DNA from 2 places in the Paenibacillus sp. Marseille-Q9583 genome. Region 1 is predicted to be linked to the other one. Evidence: riboswitches for the same ligand, from Rfam matches in the RefSeq annotation. Region 1 holds a riboswitch; the other holds the start of a gene.
What was found. A riboswitch is a leader RNA that binds a small molecule or an ion and turns the genes downstream of it on or off. The one in region 1 is predicted to bind thiamine pyrophosphate.
Positions count from the first base shown of each region.

Region 2: it holds a riboswitch for thiamine pyrophosphate, as region 1 does, so the genes downstream of both, ACWNM1_RS09665 (ABC transporter ATP-binding protein) here and ACWNM1_RS03855 (ABC transporter substrate-binding protein) in region 1, are expected to answer to the same signal.

Region 1 is NZ_CDRJTB010000004.1:136,619-143,587, forward strand. Features, by position in the region: gene ACWNM1_RS03835 (flavocytochrome c) at 1-35, shown strand, start outside; gene ACWNM1_RS03840 (ABC transporter ATP-binding protein) at 115-969, opposite strand; gene ACWNM1_RS03845 (ABC transporter permease) at 986-1,747, opposite strand; gene ACWNM1_RS03850 (thiamine-binding protein) at 1,744-2,037, opposite strand; gene ACWNM1_RS03855 (ABC transporter substrate-binding protein) at 2,152-3,201, opposite strand; TPP riboswitch at 3,362-3,472, opposite strand; gene ACWNM1_RS03860 (hypothetical protein) at 3,622-5,073, opposite strand; gene ACWNM1_RS03865 (MFS transporter) at 5,154-6,368, opposite strand; gene ACWNM1_RS03870 (pyridoxamine 5'-phosphate oxidase family protein) at 6,530-6,949, shown strand.
Region 2 is NZ_CDRJTB010000015.1:27,227-34,195, forward strand. Features, by position in the region: gene ACWNM1_RS09650 (amino acid ABC transporter ATP-binding protein) at 1-624, opposite strand, end outside; gene ACWNM1_RS09655 (amino acid ABC transporter permease) at 639-1,307, opposite strand; gene ACWNM1_RS09660 (transporter substrate-binding domain-containing protein) at 1,359-2,195, opposite strand; TPP riboswitch at 2,419-2,522, shown strand; gene ACWNM1_RS09665 (ABC transporter ATP-binding protein) at 2,789-3,484, shown strand; gene ACWNM1_RS09670 (ABC transporter permease) at 3,465-4,238, shown strand; gene ACWNM1_RS09675 (ABC transporter substrate-binding protein) at 4,235-5,269, shown strand; gene thiM (hydroxyethylthiazole kinase) at 5,310-6,104, shown strand; gene thiD (bifunctional hydroxymethylpyrimidine kinase/phosphomethylpyrimidine kinase) at 6,127-6,954, shown strand; gene thiE (thiamine phosphate synthase) at 6,944-6,969, shown strand, end outside.

The sequences.
Region 1 (6,969 bases):
GGATTAAATCTGCTGAGTTTGTACAAGCACAATAAGATATAAACAGCATATTTTGGTTACAACAAAAGAACCGCTTGGGCTAATAGAAGCCCGAGCGGTTCTTTGTTTTGATCTCTATTTAGAAGGCTGTTTTTCATTCTTAGCTTGTTCTTCTCGCATCCACTGTGACAGCTGGCGTTTGAGTTTAAGGAATTCCGGGGAATCCGTAATCTCATCGCGGCGTGGCCGTGAAAATGGCACGTCAACAGTATGTAGGATGGAGCCGGGACGACCCGAGAATACATAAATACGATTCGAGAGCAGCAACGCTTCTTCGATGTTATGGGTAATGAATAGCACGGAGCGGCGATTCTCCTCCCACAGCTCCAGCAACCAGCGCTGCATTTCACTGCGAGTTAGTGCATCCAGTGCGCTGAAAGGTTCATCGAGCAGCATCAACTCCTGCGGAGCCAGCAATGCTCTGAGAAAAGCAGCACGCTGCTGCATCCCACCAGACAGCATATGCGGATAAGCCTGTTCGAATCCATTCAAGCCAACCTTGGCGAGCCACTGGCGCGCTTCTTCACGAGCTCCATCCTGCAGAGCACCTTTGATTTCTCTGGCTAGCAGTACATTATCTTCAATCGTTCGCCAAGGAAAAAGCGCAGGCTGCTGCGGCATATAACTGATTTCACCACGTTGACCTGTAACGACCTTACCGTTCATGAGGATCGTTCCTGCATCAGGCTTCACTAGTCCGCCGATCATATGGAATAAGGTGCTTTTTCCACAGCCGGAAGGACCGACGATTGAAACGAACTCTTGCTGTTCTACCTTAAGAGAAACGTTGTTCAGCACGTTCGTCTCGCGGCGACGATGGGTGAAGGACTTGGAGATGCCGCTTACTTCAAGAGCAGGTGGTGCAGTATGAGCTTCAGGAGAGCTTATGATTTCAGTTGTTCTTTGCTCTATTTGCGTCGCTTGAGACATCCAGGCATCTTCCTTTCTATGAGTTACGGCGCGGTTTCCAGCGAACTAACCATTTTTCGAGCAAGGCGATAATCGCAAAAAGCACAAGACTAAGGAGCACAATAATAACAATAGCGACAAACATCCGATCCGTACGGTAAGCTGATTTTTGCAGGAGCATATAATAGCCAATCCCTTTATCCGCGCCAATCCACTCAGCGACCACGGCTCCCATAACCGCATAAGTAGCTGATATTTTCACGCCGGAAAATAGTGCCGGGATAGAAGAGGGAAGCTCCAGCTTGGTGAAGATTTGCCACTTGCTTGCGCCCGCCATTTTCATATAATTCATCATGACTTGATCACTTTGAGACAAGCCGCCCATTGCAGCGACAGCAACCGGGAAGAAGCATACCAGTGTAATCAGCACGATTTTGGGCAAAAGGCCGAAGCCAAACCAGATGATAAGCAGTGGTCCGAGTGCGATAGAGGGAACATTTTGACTCAGAATAATGAGTGGATAAAAAGCTCGTCTAGCCCAAGGTAAAAGATGCAAAAGTAGAGCGACGATCAAGCCTACACCTGTACCAATAGGAAAACCGATTAATGTGAGTCGGAGCGTAGCCATCGTATGAGCCCAGAGACCTGAGGCATTACTGGTGGATTCGCGTGCAATATCAGCAGGACTCGGCAGAATCCAGGATTCGATATGGAATAGAGAAACAGATAACTGCCATACGGTTAAAAAGAAGACGACCGCCACAAGGGGCGGCCATATTAGCTTCCAGGTCGATCTCACGGCCGATATTTCTCCGTCAATTTATCCATGCTGATTCCGTTAGGGTTATGAGCGATTTTGATTTGGGAGATCACGCTTGGACTACCTGCTTCGATCAGCGCCTCCTGCATTTGACGCACAACCTCCAGTAGTTCGCTTAGCTCACCCTCCATAGTAGTTTCCAGAGGATTCACCTGATGTTTAACGCCGGATTTTTGAATAACTTCAATTGCTTTATCTACGTAGGGGATGGAGTCCTCATTGTTTGGAGTCTTAGGAATTACTTGAATGCTTAATAATGTATTAGCCACAATAATCAATCCTCTCAATTTGTATAGGTAAGTTCAAAAAGCCAACTTTGATAACGAAGTATTTTCAGGAAGTAGATTCGGCGTCGAATCTTGAACGAACTTGGGAAGTCCGGTCTACTCCGCCGGTAAAAAATCATTCGTGAATGCACTAGCTGCATCCAGCGGTTTGTCCAGCAGCTTCAAATCATACATCCAGTCGCCGTAATTCTGCCAGACCTCGGTTTTTTGCTCTCCCCAGCGTGGGGCGTCGTCCTTATATTTCGGGCTAAGCCATTTTTGGCTAGCTAGGACAAGCTCTGCATCAAGGTCAGGCACAGCCTTGGATAATGTAGCGGCAGCCTCTTCTGGATGATCAATCGCATATTGATAACCCTTCGATGTGGCTTTCAGGAAAGCCTTCACCAAATCTGGATTCTCAGAAATCTGCTTCTCACTCGTGGTCAGCACAGGGGTGTAATAATCGAGCTGAGGCGCATAATCCTTCAAGTAGAGCATATCCAGAGGCTCACCACGCAGTTCGGCTTCAATACCGGTCCAAGCGTAGAAGATCCAAGCGAAATCAATGTCACGTTTGACTGCGGTAAAATAGTCAGCTTCACCAATACTGATTAGCTTCACCTTTTTCACATCGCCACCAACAGGGTCCATGATCGCCTTCATGGCTGCTTCTTCAGCAGGAGAGCCCCAACCGCCGTAGGTTTTACCCTCAAAATCTTTTGGTGATTTAATATTGCGGTCTACTGGAGCGGCGAATCCCGAAGTATTATGCTGAATAATGGCTGCAATCGAGACAAGGGGAACGCCTTGTAGACGGGCTAGAGTCAATCCTTCCTGAGCGCTGATCCCAAAAGCGGCTTCGCCAGAGGTAACCATAGTATCAGAACCCGCTGCGCCAGGTTGAACGATTTCTACATCCAGACCTTCTTCCGCGTAATAACCAAGATCCTTGGCTACGTATAGACCGGTGTGGTTCGTATTCGGTGTCCAATCCAGTGCAACCTTAACTTTGGTAAGCTCTTTCGGAGCTTTTGATCCGGTCGCTGTATTCGAATCCGCAGCATTTCCTTTGTTTCCGGCTGTATTCCCATTGTTGCTGCCGCATCCGGCAATTGCAAGAATGAGCATACAGGTGAGGCTAAGCATAAGTGCTTTTTTGAGTTGCATGTCTTCTTCTCTCCTTTAAGGTTGCCAGATCCCGTCATCCAACATGAACCATAAAGTGTAGTATGTACATATCTTCTACATCTTTTGTGATCTACACAAAAAAAGCGCCCCGAGTGATCGGGACGCTGGCTTGGCGCAAGGTTAGTAAAGGTCACAGGGACCAAAACCATTTGGCGATTCCTACGCTGGCATTATCCAGATCAGGTATAAGGGTCAGTATCTTGTGGGATACAATCTCAGCCGGCCAATTCCAGCACCCCTGGTTCTATGAAGTTAACGGGTATTTCTCGCTTAAACGCTAATCGTCTTTATAAGCACGCTGAAGGCGTTTATGCTTGCATACGGTGTATTATAGACGGCTGTTCTCGGAATGTCTAGTAGCACGCTCCTAAATTTTTCAAATCTCTCCGTCCGTTTTCATTAATCCAGATCTTTATGTTTCTTGCGATGACGCCGCTTAAGCTCAGTAACCAGAGCACCTAGCGTAAGGACAACACTGATCATTATCCCGCTCATAATCACAAAGAGAGCAAGAAACTCAAAGGGGGAATAGCTAACCATTTTACTCCATTGAATCTTTCCATCCAGATCGTCAATGACTTGATTCATGCCATAAATCCCACTTACCACCGTAAATACAGTGAGGATCATCAGCAGATTATCCCGGCGCTTCGACTGGAATTTATCTTGATACTGAAACAGGTCAGTCAAGGTTTCTTTTACTTCCTCGAACAGAGCGTCGTTCCCGTATACTTTACGCAGCTGAAGAAAAATCTCCCGTCCTTGCGACTGTGAAATTAGCTCTAAGAAATAAAACTTTGCCGAGAATTTATTAATCGAGTAGATTAAATTATCGATCTCATCATAATCGTGGTTTATGCGTAGTCGGGAATGCATATTTGCCAGCTTTAGCAGAACAATTTTGTGGAAAATATTGAGTAGAAATCCGTAATAATATTGCCCGTACATCTGGTTGGCCAGGCTAACGGCGATCTTTGATTCAGCTCGGGTTAGACAGCAAAAGGTCTGCTCATTCATCATATAATACGTGTCTGGGCCCCATCGATTATAGGAATGCTCATGACAGTAGTTCGCAATATACGCTGGATCGCTGGCACTGGCATAGGCCTTCCCGTTTAGATCAATTCCATCAAGCTGAGAGGCGCGATAGCGCAAATTTATACTAATCTCATCAGAATCTCCTTCACTCTGAAAGCCATAAAAGGCTTGTACCTGCATTCTTTCATCTACGAAAAAGGGAAGGGTCTCGAAATAAGCCCCATTGATATCCGAGTGATCCAGAAAAGGCTCCAGTCCATCCACCAGATTTCGGAAGACAAAATCCTCTACCATCTCATAGGTCTGTTCCCCGCAATGGATATAGGTGTAGTCATCCTGTACAAAGGTATTCTCAAGCGTCCGGAAGCGGTCCGCGAATTCCAGTGCAATACTAAAGGGAATCGAATCCCCCTCAAGCTGGACACGTATCGTCACAAATCCAAGCTGAAAAGGACATATGAATATATCCGTCGAGAGAATTTTAAAAAATATAGACTGCTGAGGAATCTCTAGAATACAGTCCAGATTATTGACTCTGGAAAAGCGGCAGAAAGAGTCTACATCCTTCTTGCGTGGAAAAAGAATATGTGCAGCAAACGGTAAATAGGTGCGCTCCATCCGTTCATGGGAAACACAGTGGCCTTCTCCGTAAAAGGCATTTTCTAACTCTTTATTATCCAGAAAAAAACGTGTGAAGCCATCATCCTGCAATTGTTGGATAAGCTTCTTAGAATCGCCCTTTTTTATTGAAAAGGGAAAAATAAACTGCATAAGCGCAGTATGTAATAAAGGCTCAGTTGAAAGCTTATCCATTCATCGTCCATCCTTGTGCTCAGAATATGCTTATAGATGACATTACCCTAAAAGGATTAGGTTGATACCATTTTAACATTCTAAATACTGGAACTCTTTCTTTGCACTGCTTGTCTGGATTGGAATCTCCATGCGGCAATGCTCAGCAAGAACAAGAAGGCGGCAAAACCGGCAAGTAACCCAGCAGTTTGTGCCACTTTTAGATGGTCCATAGACCAGCCCATGAATAGGGGCAGCAGAGCTCCACCGACACCTCCAGCAGCGATCATTATGCTGGGTGTTGATTCTTCGGCTCCTGGCAGCATCTTGCTGGAGAAGACTAGAGCAATGGAGAAAATACCGGACATAAATAACCCAAGTAGCATAAGTACGATGAATGCAGCTAACCGATTTTCTGTGAACGGAAAAAGAGCCAGCAGTAACAAGGTCAGTAAACAGCTACTTAAAATGTATACACGGTAAGAAATTTTCTCTGCAATCACTCCAGCAAACAATCTTCCCGTAGACATAGCTAGCCAAAAGAAAGTAACTGTCAGCGCCGCCGCAGATTCTGTCATCCCTAGCTTGGCGATAAAGATGGCGGGCATAAAGTTGACCAGACTCATCTCCGTACCTACATAAAGAAAGAAGAAAAGGATGAAGATGCACAGCAGAATCCATTGTTTCCCTTTATACGGAAGCTGTGTGCTGGACTGCGAGGAATGTGCGGATGCTGAGACTTTGCTAGGTGCTCGCTCGTCCAGTATGCGCTGCAGATTCCCAAAATGGCCTCTTCCCCAGAGAATGAGGGAAAGTAATGAGAAGCCAGCGACAATTAGGAATGCCAATCTCCATGCTCCGGTAGCAATGAGCGGACTGGCGATAAGAGGCATTACAAGTGCTCCTATCCCAAATAGGACTTCAAGTCGGCTCATCGCGATCGCGGTTCCTTCTGTCACAGCTCCGATAATGATGGTGCCGATGACGGCTTCGATCATACCGAAACCAAAGCCAGCCGCAACAGCAATGACATACATCCACTCCCAAGGGGGTAGAAAAGCATACGCAATCTCAGCAGTCAGGAGAAGAGCGGTGGCGATAATGATCCCTCCTCGTTTCCCAAAACGGCGATTGAGTAGGGGAGAGACAAGCACACCAGCCAGAAAACCAGCAAATTGACTAAAGATTAATTGCCCGCCGGCACTATAATTTTGGTCATAATGCTGTAGCAGAACGGGAAGAATAGATCCCAGCACTACATGAGCAAGGCCAATGACAAAGTAGGAAAGACAGCCGATCCAGATCAGTTTTTTCACGAAGTAAGCCCCTTATATTGAAAGTAGTTTATGGAGTAAGGTCGGATTCAATGTGAACCGGAAGGGTACATTATAATAAGCACCATTGTTATGATAAATCCAAACGGTGAGCTTGGATATATAAACTTTTGTTTACATGCTTGAAGGGAGAGATTTACGTAATGGATAACAAACAACTGGAGCAACTCATTATTAGAGCATTGGATGACAACAAGTTTGGTTCCTTTGGTACGATCGAAGAAGGAAATAAGCCAAAAGTACGTTACATGGCCATTTTCCATGAGGGTTTGAAGATTTATTTAGCTACGAATCGCAAAACTCATAAGGTGGAGGAATTATCGAATAATCCGAATGCTTTTTTGCTGCTTGGATATGAGTCAGGCGGAAGCAAAGAGGTGCTGGAGATTGAAGCCACCGTTGCCGTTTCTAAGGATGAAGGGATGCGCACAAAGGTGTGGAACGAAGAGCTGGAGCCATGGTTTACAGGGCCTGATGACCCTAATTATGTGATTCTAGAACTTACTCCAACGCGTATTGAGTATGTTGGCAGTAATAAAGAGCACGGCGTGTGGACTCCCTAAACCAATTTAAAATCGATTCC
Region 2 (6,969 bases), on a different contig from region 1:
CACATCCGCAGCAAATTTCATCTCATGGGTCACTATCACCATAGTCATTCCCTCAGCCGCTAACTGTTTAATAACCTTAAGCACTTCCCCCACCAACTCAGGATCAAGCGCAGAGGTAGGCTCATCGAACAACAGCACCTCTGGATCTACTGCCATAGCACGAGCGATAGCTACCCGTTGCTGCTGGCCACCAGACAGTTGGTGCGGATAAGCATCCGCTTTGTCCGCCAAGCCAACTTTAGTTAACAACTGAAGGGCACGTTCGCGTGCTTCGTCCTTGGATCGTTTCTGGACCGTCACCTGCCCCTCCATCACGTTGCCTAGTGCAGTCATATGCGGAAAAAGATTATAGGACTGAAAGACCATCCCTGTTTTTTGGCGTAATGCCAAAATGGACTTCTGGGGGATTTTCTTGTTATCCGTGAAATTGATTTTTATATCACTGAGCGCTAAGCTTCCTTGATCAGGGACTTCAAGCAGATTAAAGCAGCGTAAAAGTGTTGTTTTGCCTGAACCCGATGGGCCAATAATGACCAGTACCTTGCCATGTTCCATTTCGAGATCAATGCCCTTTAATACCTGCAGCTCACCGAAGGATTTATGCAAATTAAGTATTTCAATCATAATTGTCTCCCCCTTTAGCTCGCAGAGTAACGACTCAGTCGTTTCTCCAAGTAATTTTGCAGTGCTGATAACACTGAGCAGAATAGTAAATAGAACAATCCTGCTTCGCAATAGATCAGCAGTGGCTCATAGGAGGTGGAAGCAACCTGCTGTGCTGTTCTGAACATCTCCGTATAGGTAATGGTCGCTGCCAGTGAAGTGTCTTTGACCAAGCTAATAAAGGAATTCGATAACGGCGGTACAGAAACACGGGCAGCTTGTGGTAGTATAACGCGGCGCAGTGCCTGGGCACGAGTCATCCCAACGGAGAAGGCCGCTTCCCACTGACCTTTATGTATAGACAGGATAGCAGCACGTATGATTTCTGATGAATAAGCCCCTACACTAAGCGTAAATCCAATGGTCGCGGCTATGAAAGGGTCGAGCACAATTCCAACTGCCGGCAAACCATAGAAAATAATAAACAGTTGTACCAACAAAGGCGTTCCACGAATGACCCATACATAAAAGCGAGCGATTAGCTTCGGAAGTACCCACGGGGAGAGACGAGCTAGTGCAGTCAATATCGCTAAGATCAATCCCAGTGCAAATGATATCAATGCCAAAGGAATGGTAAAAGCCACCCCAGCTTTTAGCAGGGGTAGCAGTGAATCTAAGAAAATCTGTATTTTGCGGTCATCCATTTTTAGACATCCTTTTTCGGCTCCAAGCTGGTTAGCTTCTGAAACCTTGTATTATTTTGAAACGTCAGCACCAAAGTATTTCTCAGAAATCTTTAAGTATGTGCCATCGCTCTTCATTTCAACAATTGCATCACTAACTGCTTTTACCAACTCATCGTTGCCTTTTAAGAAAACAGCTGCGCTTTGCGAACCGTCAGGAATCTCATCTACCACTTTAATTTTCACATCAGGCTTTTGCTTTTTCAGATCTAGATAAGACAAACCATCATTTACAGTCGCATCAATACGGCCTGAGGTCAATAGGTCCATCGCTTGATTGAAACCGTCTGTAGCAACGATTTCAGCACCGTTCTCACGGGCGATATCGGACAGGTTACTGGTTAGAGATTGTCCGGATTTTTTACCCTTAAGATCTGCAAATGTTTTGATATCCTCATTATTTTCGCTCACTATCAATACCGCTTTAGATACGATATACGGTTCAGAGAAATCATATTTCACTTTACGATCTTCATTAATGGATACTTCGTTAAAAATAACATCAAACCGCTTGGCATCCATCCCAGCAAAAATACCGTCCCACTGTGTCTCAAAAAATTCTGGTTCAACACCGAGACGCTTCGCTACTTCCTCAGCAATTTCTACGTCAAAGCCGGTCAGTTTCCCCGAAGCGTCATGATAAGTAAAGGGTGCATACGTCCCTTCTGTTCCTATACGCAATTTGCCGCTAGCTTTAACAGCTTCCAGACTGTTTTTCGAAGTGGCTGTATTTCCACCATTCGTTCCAGCTGAAGAATTCTTAGAAGTATCGGTATTCGAATTATTGCCGCAGGCCGCTACAAACACCACGGTTAACGCCAATAGAATAGTTAAACTTAGTTTTTTCATTATTAATTCCCCTCTCTTTACCCGGAATTCATCCGGTAAATTGTATACTACACTGGCTGCTGTTTACCGTCAATGGTTTTTTCCGATTATATACATCGGAATTGTAATATTAGGTAAATCTCTACCCTTATATTACCCATTCTTAGAATAATCCTTCACAAGTTTCTCTCTTTACATCTCAGAAAGATATGGTATATTTATAAACAAATTAAATATGGACCTGTTATTTCACTAGGGGAGTCGGCCGACTGAGACGGAGCTTCAAGCTCCGGACCCTTGGAACCTGATCTGGATCATACCAGCGGAGGGAAGTGGAGCAGAATTTTCATCCCATGCATTTTTAGTGCCTATGCTGAATGAACTTTTTGACCCATTTATTTCCCACCGGAAATGAATGGGTCTTTATTTGTTTACAATCAATCACAAAACTTAAGCGTAGGCTTCCGAAGCAAGTTTTGTTTGAAGCCACACAAGAAGTTTATCAATCACAAAACTTTTTAGGAGGTTCGAACATCACGACAATCCTATCCATTCAAGGCTTAACCTACTCCTTTCCGGAATCAGAACAACCCTCTGTATTCGCAGATCTATTCATGGATATCAGGCAAGGAGAATTTGTCTCTGTCATTGGGGCTAGCGGATGCGGGAAAAGTACGCTTTTCAAAACTATAGCAGGCTTGCTCGAACCCACTCATGGGAAAATAAAAATTCATTCGAACTCGTCATCCTCTACTCGCTTAGGTCAGATCGCATACATGCCTCAGCAGGATTTGCTGCTGCCTTGGAGAACCGTGCTCGACAACTGTCTTTTGCCCTGGGAGATTAAACCAAGGTTTAGTAAACAACTGACGATCTCTCACATTCGGGAAATGCTGTCACGCTTCGGTTTGGCCGATGTAGAGAGGGCTTATCCCCATGAGCTATCGGGTGGCATGAAACAGCGAGTCGCATTTCTACGAACGCTTGTAGCTGGCGGCGGGGCCGGTCTTATGCTGCTAGATGAGCCATTTGGAGCGCTCGACGCTATGACCAAACGTGAGATACACCGTTGGCTGTTGGAGCTTTGGGATGAGCTGGATCAAACAGTGATGCTCATCACCCATGATCTAGAGGAAGCACTGTTACTAAGCGATCGGATTTATTTATTGTCTGGAGGCATGCATAGCGAATTACAGGAGATCGTCGTTGATTTACCGAGGCCAAGACATTACAAGATGAACTATGAACCCCGGTTTATAGCGTTACGGGAAGAGTTGGAGCGGAGACTGTATGCAGCCCATACCCTTTAAGAAATATTTAAACAATTACGGCCCCTTCATTCTACTGCTATTGTTCATTCTTGTGATCTGGGAATCAGCTGTTCGTCTTCACTTGATTCCAGCCTTTATCCTACCTGCACCTTCTTCAATAGGCATCGCATTGATCGAGCACAGGCAATTACTCAGACCGCATTTATTGGTGACACTGCAGGAAATATTGGTAGGTTTTGTTCTCTCGGTTATCTGTGGTTCACTGCTGGGCACCGGAATGTTCTTGTTTCGCCCCCTTGAAAAGGCCATCTATCCGTTCCTTATTATCAGTCAGACGATCCCGTTAATCGCGCTATCCCCCATTTTTATTATGTGGTTCGGGTATACGCTGTGGAGCAAAGTGGCTGTTGTGTTTCTAACTGCTTTTTTCCCAGTCGTTGTGAGTACATATGACGGACTTCGTACAAGTGGTCAAGCCTACAAAGACTTATTGTTAACATTTGGCGCAAACCGCTGGCAACTGCTTGCTAAAACCCAAATTCCGCTGGCTCTGCCCTCTTTTTTCTCAGGACTAAAGCTATCCATTGTGTACTGTGTGATTGGAGCAACCATCGGCGAATGGCTCGGCGGCAGCAAAGGACTCGGTTACTTTAGCAGAAGGATGGCCGGAAATATGCAAAGTGCCGAAATGTTCGCCGCTGTATTTCTGTTGTCCGCGCTCGGTGTAGTGTTGTTTCTGATGATAGCTCTGCTCGAACCATTATTTTTAAAGAAAAGAGGATCTAAGCAATGAATGATTTGAATTTCCAAAGAAAATGGCTTATTCCCGTATTTCTCATATGTTCAGTCCTAATCTTCACCAGCTGCGGAAAAGCATCCAATGTAAGTAGTCCTCCTGCTAATTCATCAAATAACGAAATTAAACAAACACACAAGCTGACGATTATGCTCGATTGGTATCCCAATGCCGTTCACTCTTTTTTATATGCTGCTGAGCAGAATGGTTATTTCCAAGAGGAAGGTCTGAACGTAGAGATCCAAATGCCCGCAGACAGTAATGACGCACTGAAACTTGTAGCAGCGAATCAAATCGATTTAGCACTTAGTTATCAGCCTCAGGTGCTCATGGCACGCAGTGAGAACATTCCAGTACGTTCGATTGCTGCGATTGTGAGACATCCGCTTAATCATTTAATGGTACCTCAGGCTGGAGACATTCATAGTCCCAAAGACCTCACAGGTAAACAGATTGGGTATTCTTCCATTCCTCTTTATGAAGCCATGATTCGTACGATGATCCAAAACGATGGGGGTGACCCTAAGGCCAGCAAATTAATAGACGTAGGCTTTGATCTTATTCCGGCGATTGCGACGGGGCAAGTGGATGCCATTATGGGAGGGTTCATTAACCACGAACAATTAATCTTGGAAAAAGAAGGACATCCCGTGAACTCGTTCAATCCCACAGATTACGGAGTCCCCGATTATTATGAGCTAGTCCTTGTCGCCAGCGATCAAGGAATACAAAATTCTGAATCCTATTTCAAAAAGTTTCTAAATGCAATTACAAAAGGACAACAATTTGTGCAGGATAATCCGGAAAAAGCGTTAAATTTGCTGCTTGCACACGAAGATGAGGCCTCTCCACTCGATAAGCAAATTGAAAAGAAGAGTCTGGTGATTCTACTACCGCTAATGAATGCGGGTGATCAAGATTTTGGATATCAAGCGCCCGCGTCTTGGGAGAAGGTAAGACAGTGGCTATCGGACAATGATTTACTGTCTACTGACATCAAAGCTGAGGATGCTTTTATTAATCTTTAAACATTAGCTATTTGCTCATAAAACTTGAGGAGGAATAATCATGAGTTATCTATCCAAAGTACGGGAATCCAATCCATTGGTCCACAATATCACCAACATCGTCGTAGCCAATTTCTCTGCCAACGGTCTTTTGGCGCTCGGTGCCTCCCCCTTTATGGCGGATGCTCACGAGGAAGTGGTCGATATCGCTGCATTTTCATCTGCCGTAGTTCTAAATATCGGCACACTGAATGACTACGCCATTCAATCCATGGTGCTCGCGGGACAATCTGCGAATAAGCACGGCGTTCCCTTAGTTCTTGATCCAGTGGGTGCGGGAGCCACTTCTTATCGAACAGCGGTCACTCAAAAGCTAGTGAATGAGATGCAGATTACCGCTCTACGTGGCAATGTAGCTGAAGTTGCCAATGTCATTGGTGAAAGCTGGTCTATTAAAGGGGTAGATGCAGGCGAAGGGGATGGCGACGTAGTCGTCTTGGCTGAGACAGCCGCGCGGAAGTTAGGCTGTGTAGTTATCATCACCGGAAAAGACGATGTCATCACAAATGGAGATAACACCTACATTGCCAGCAATGGTCACCCAATTCTAACGAAAGTAACGGGAACCGGTTGTCTGCTAAGTGCAGTAGTTGGTGCATTTCTAGCGGTAAGTGAAGGCGCATCTCTTGAAGCCGCAGTCGAAGCTCTCTCCTTCTATGGAGTGGCTGCTGAAATCGCCGCTGAACTAACGACTGGACAAGGTCCGGGGAGCTTTCAAATCGAGTTTCTAAATCAATTGAGCTTGGTCACAGCTGAAACTTACCAAGATAAATCAATAATCAAGCAACTCAGATAACAACCCTAAGGAGTGAACAATGATGATATCTAAAGCTTTAACTATAGCCGGCTCGGATAGCGGTGGTGGCGCTGGCATCCAAGCAGATCTAAAAACCTTTCAGGAGCTTTATGTATATGGAATGAGTGCTCTTACGGCTGTGACAGCCCAGAACACCCTCGGAGTTCAAGGCGTTTATCCGTTGACACTGGAAGCTATTACTCAGCAGCTTGATTCCATTGGACTTGATCTGAAGCCGGATGCTGTGAAGACCGGGATGCTTTTTAGCAGTGACATCATACGTATCGTAGCAGAGAAGATCCAGCAATACAGCTGGCGTAATCTTGTAGTTGATCCTGTGATGGTTGCTAAAGGAGGTTCCACGCTGCTACAGCAAGAAGCTGTTCAGTCCTTAATCAACCATCTCCTCCCGCTAGCCTTAGTGACGACACCCAATATTCCAGAGGCTGAAATGATTACCAACAGAAGCATCACTACTATAGACGATCGTAAAGAAGCGGCTAAAATCATTCATTCCATGGGCTCTAACTATGTAGTGCTAAAAGGTGGGCATGATACCTCAACTAAGGCTGTTGTGGATCTCCTATATGATGGTCACGAATTCATCTTTATGGAGTGTCAACGAGTTCAGACTAGACACACGCACGGCACAGGCTGCACCTATTCAGCAGTAGTCACTGCCGAGCTTGCCAAGGGCAAAACCGTTCCCGAAGCAACACACATAGCTAAAGCTTTTATACAAGCGGCGATTGAAGACGAGCTGGGCATAGGGGCTGGGCATGGACCTACGAATCATTTTGCATATCAGAATAGATTGCGAGGGATGAACCTTGAAGCAAATAGACAGTGATCAACTGCGGGATTT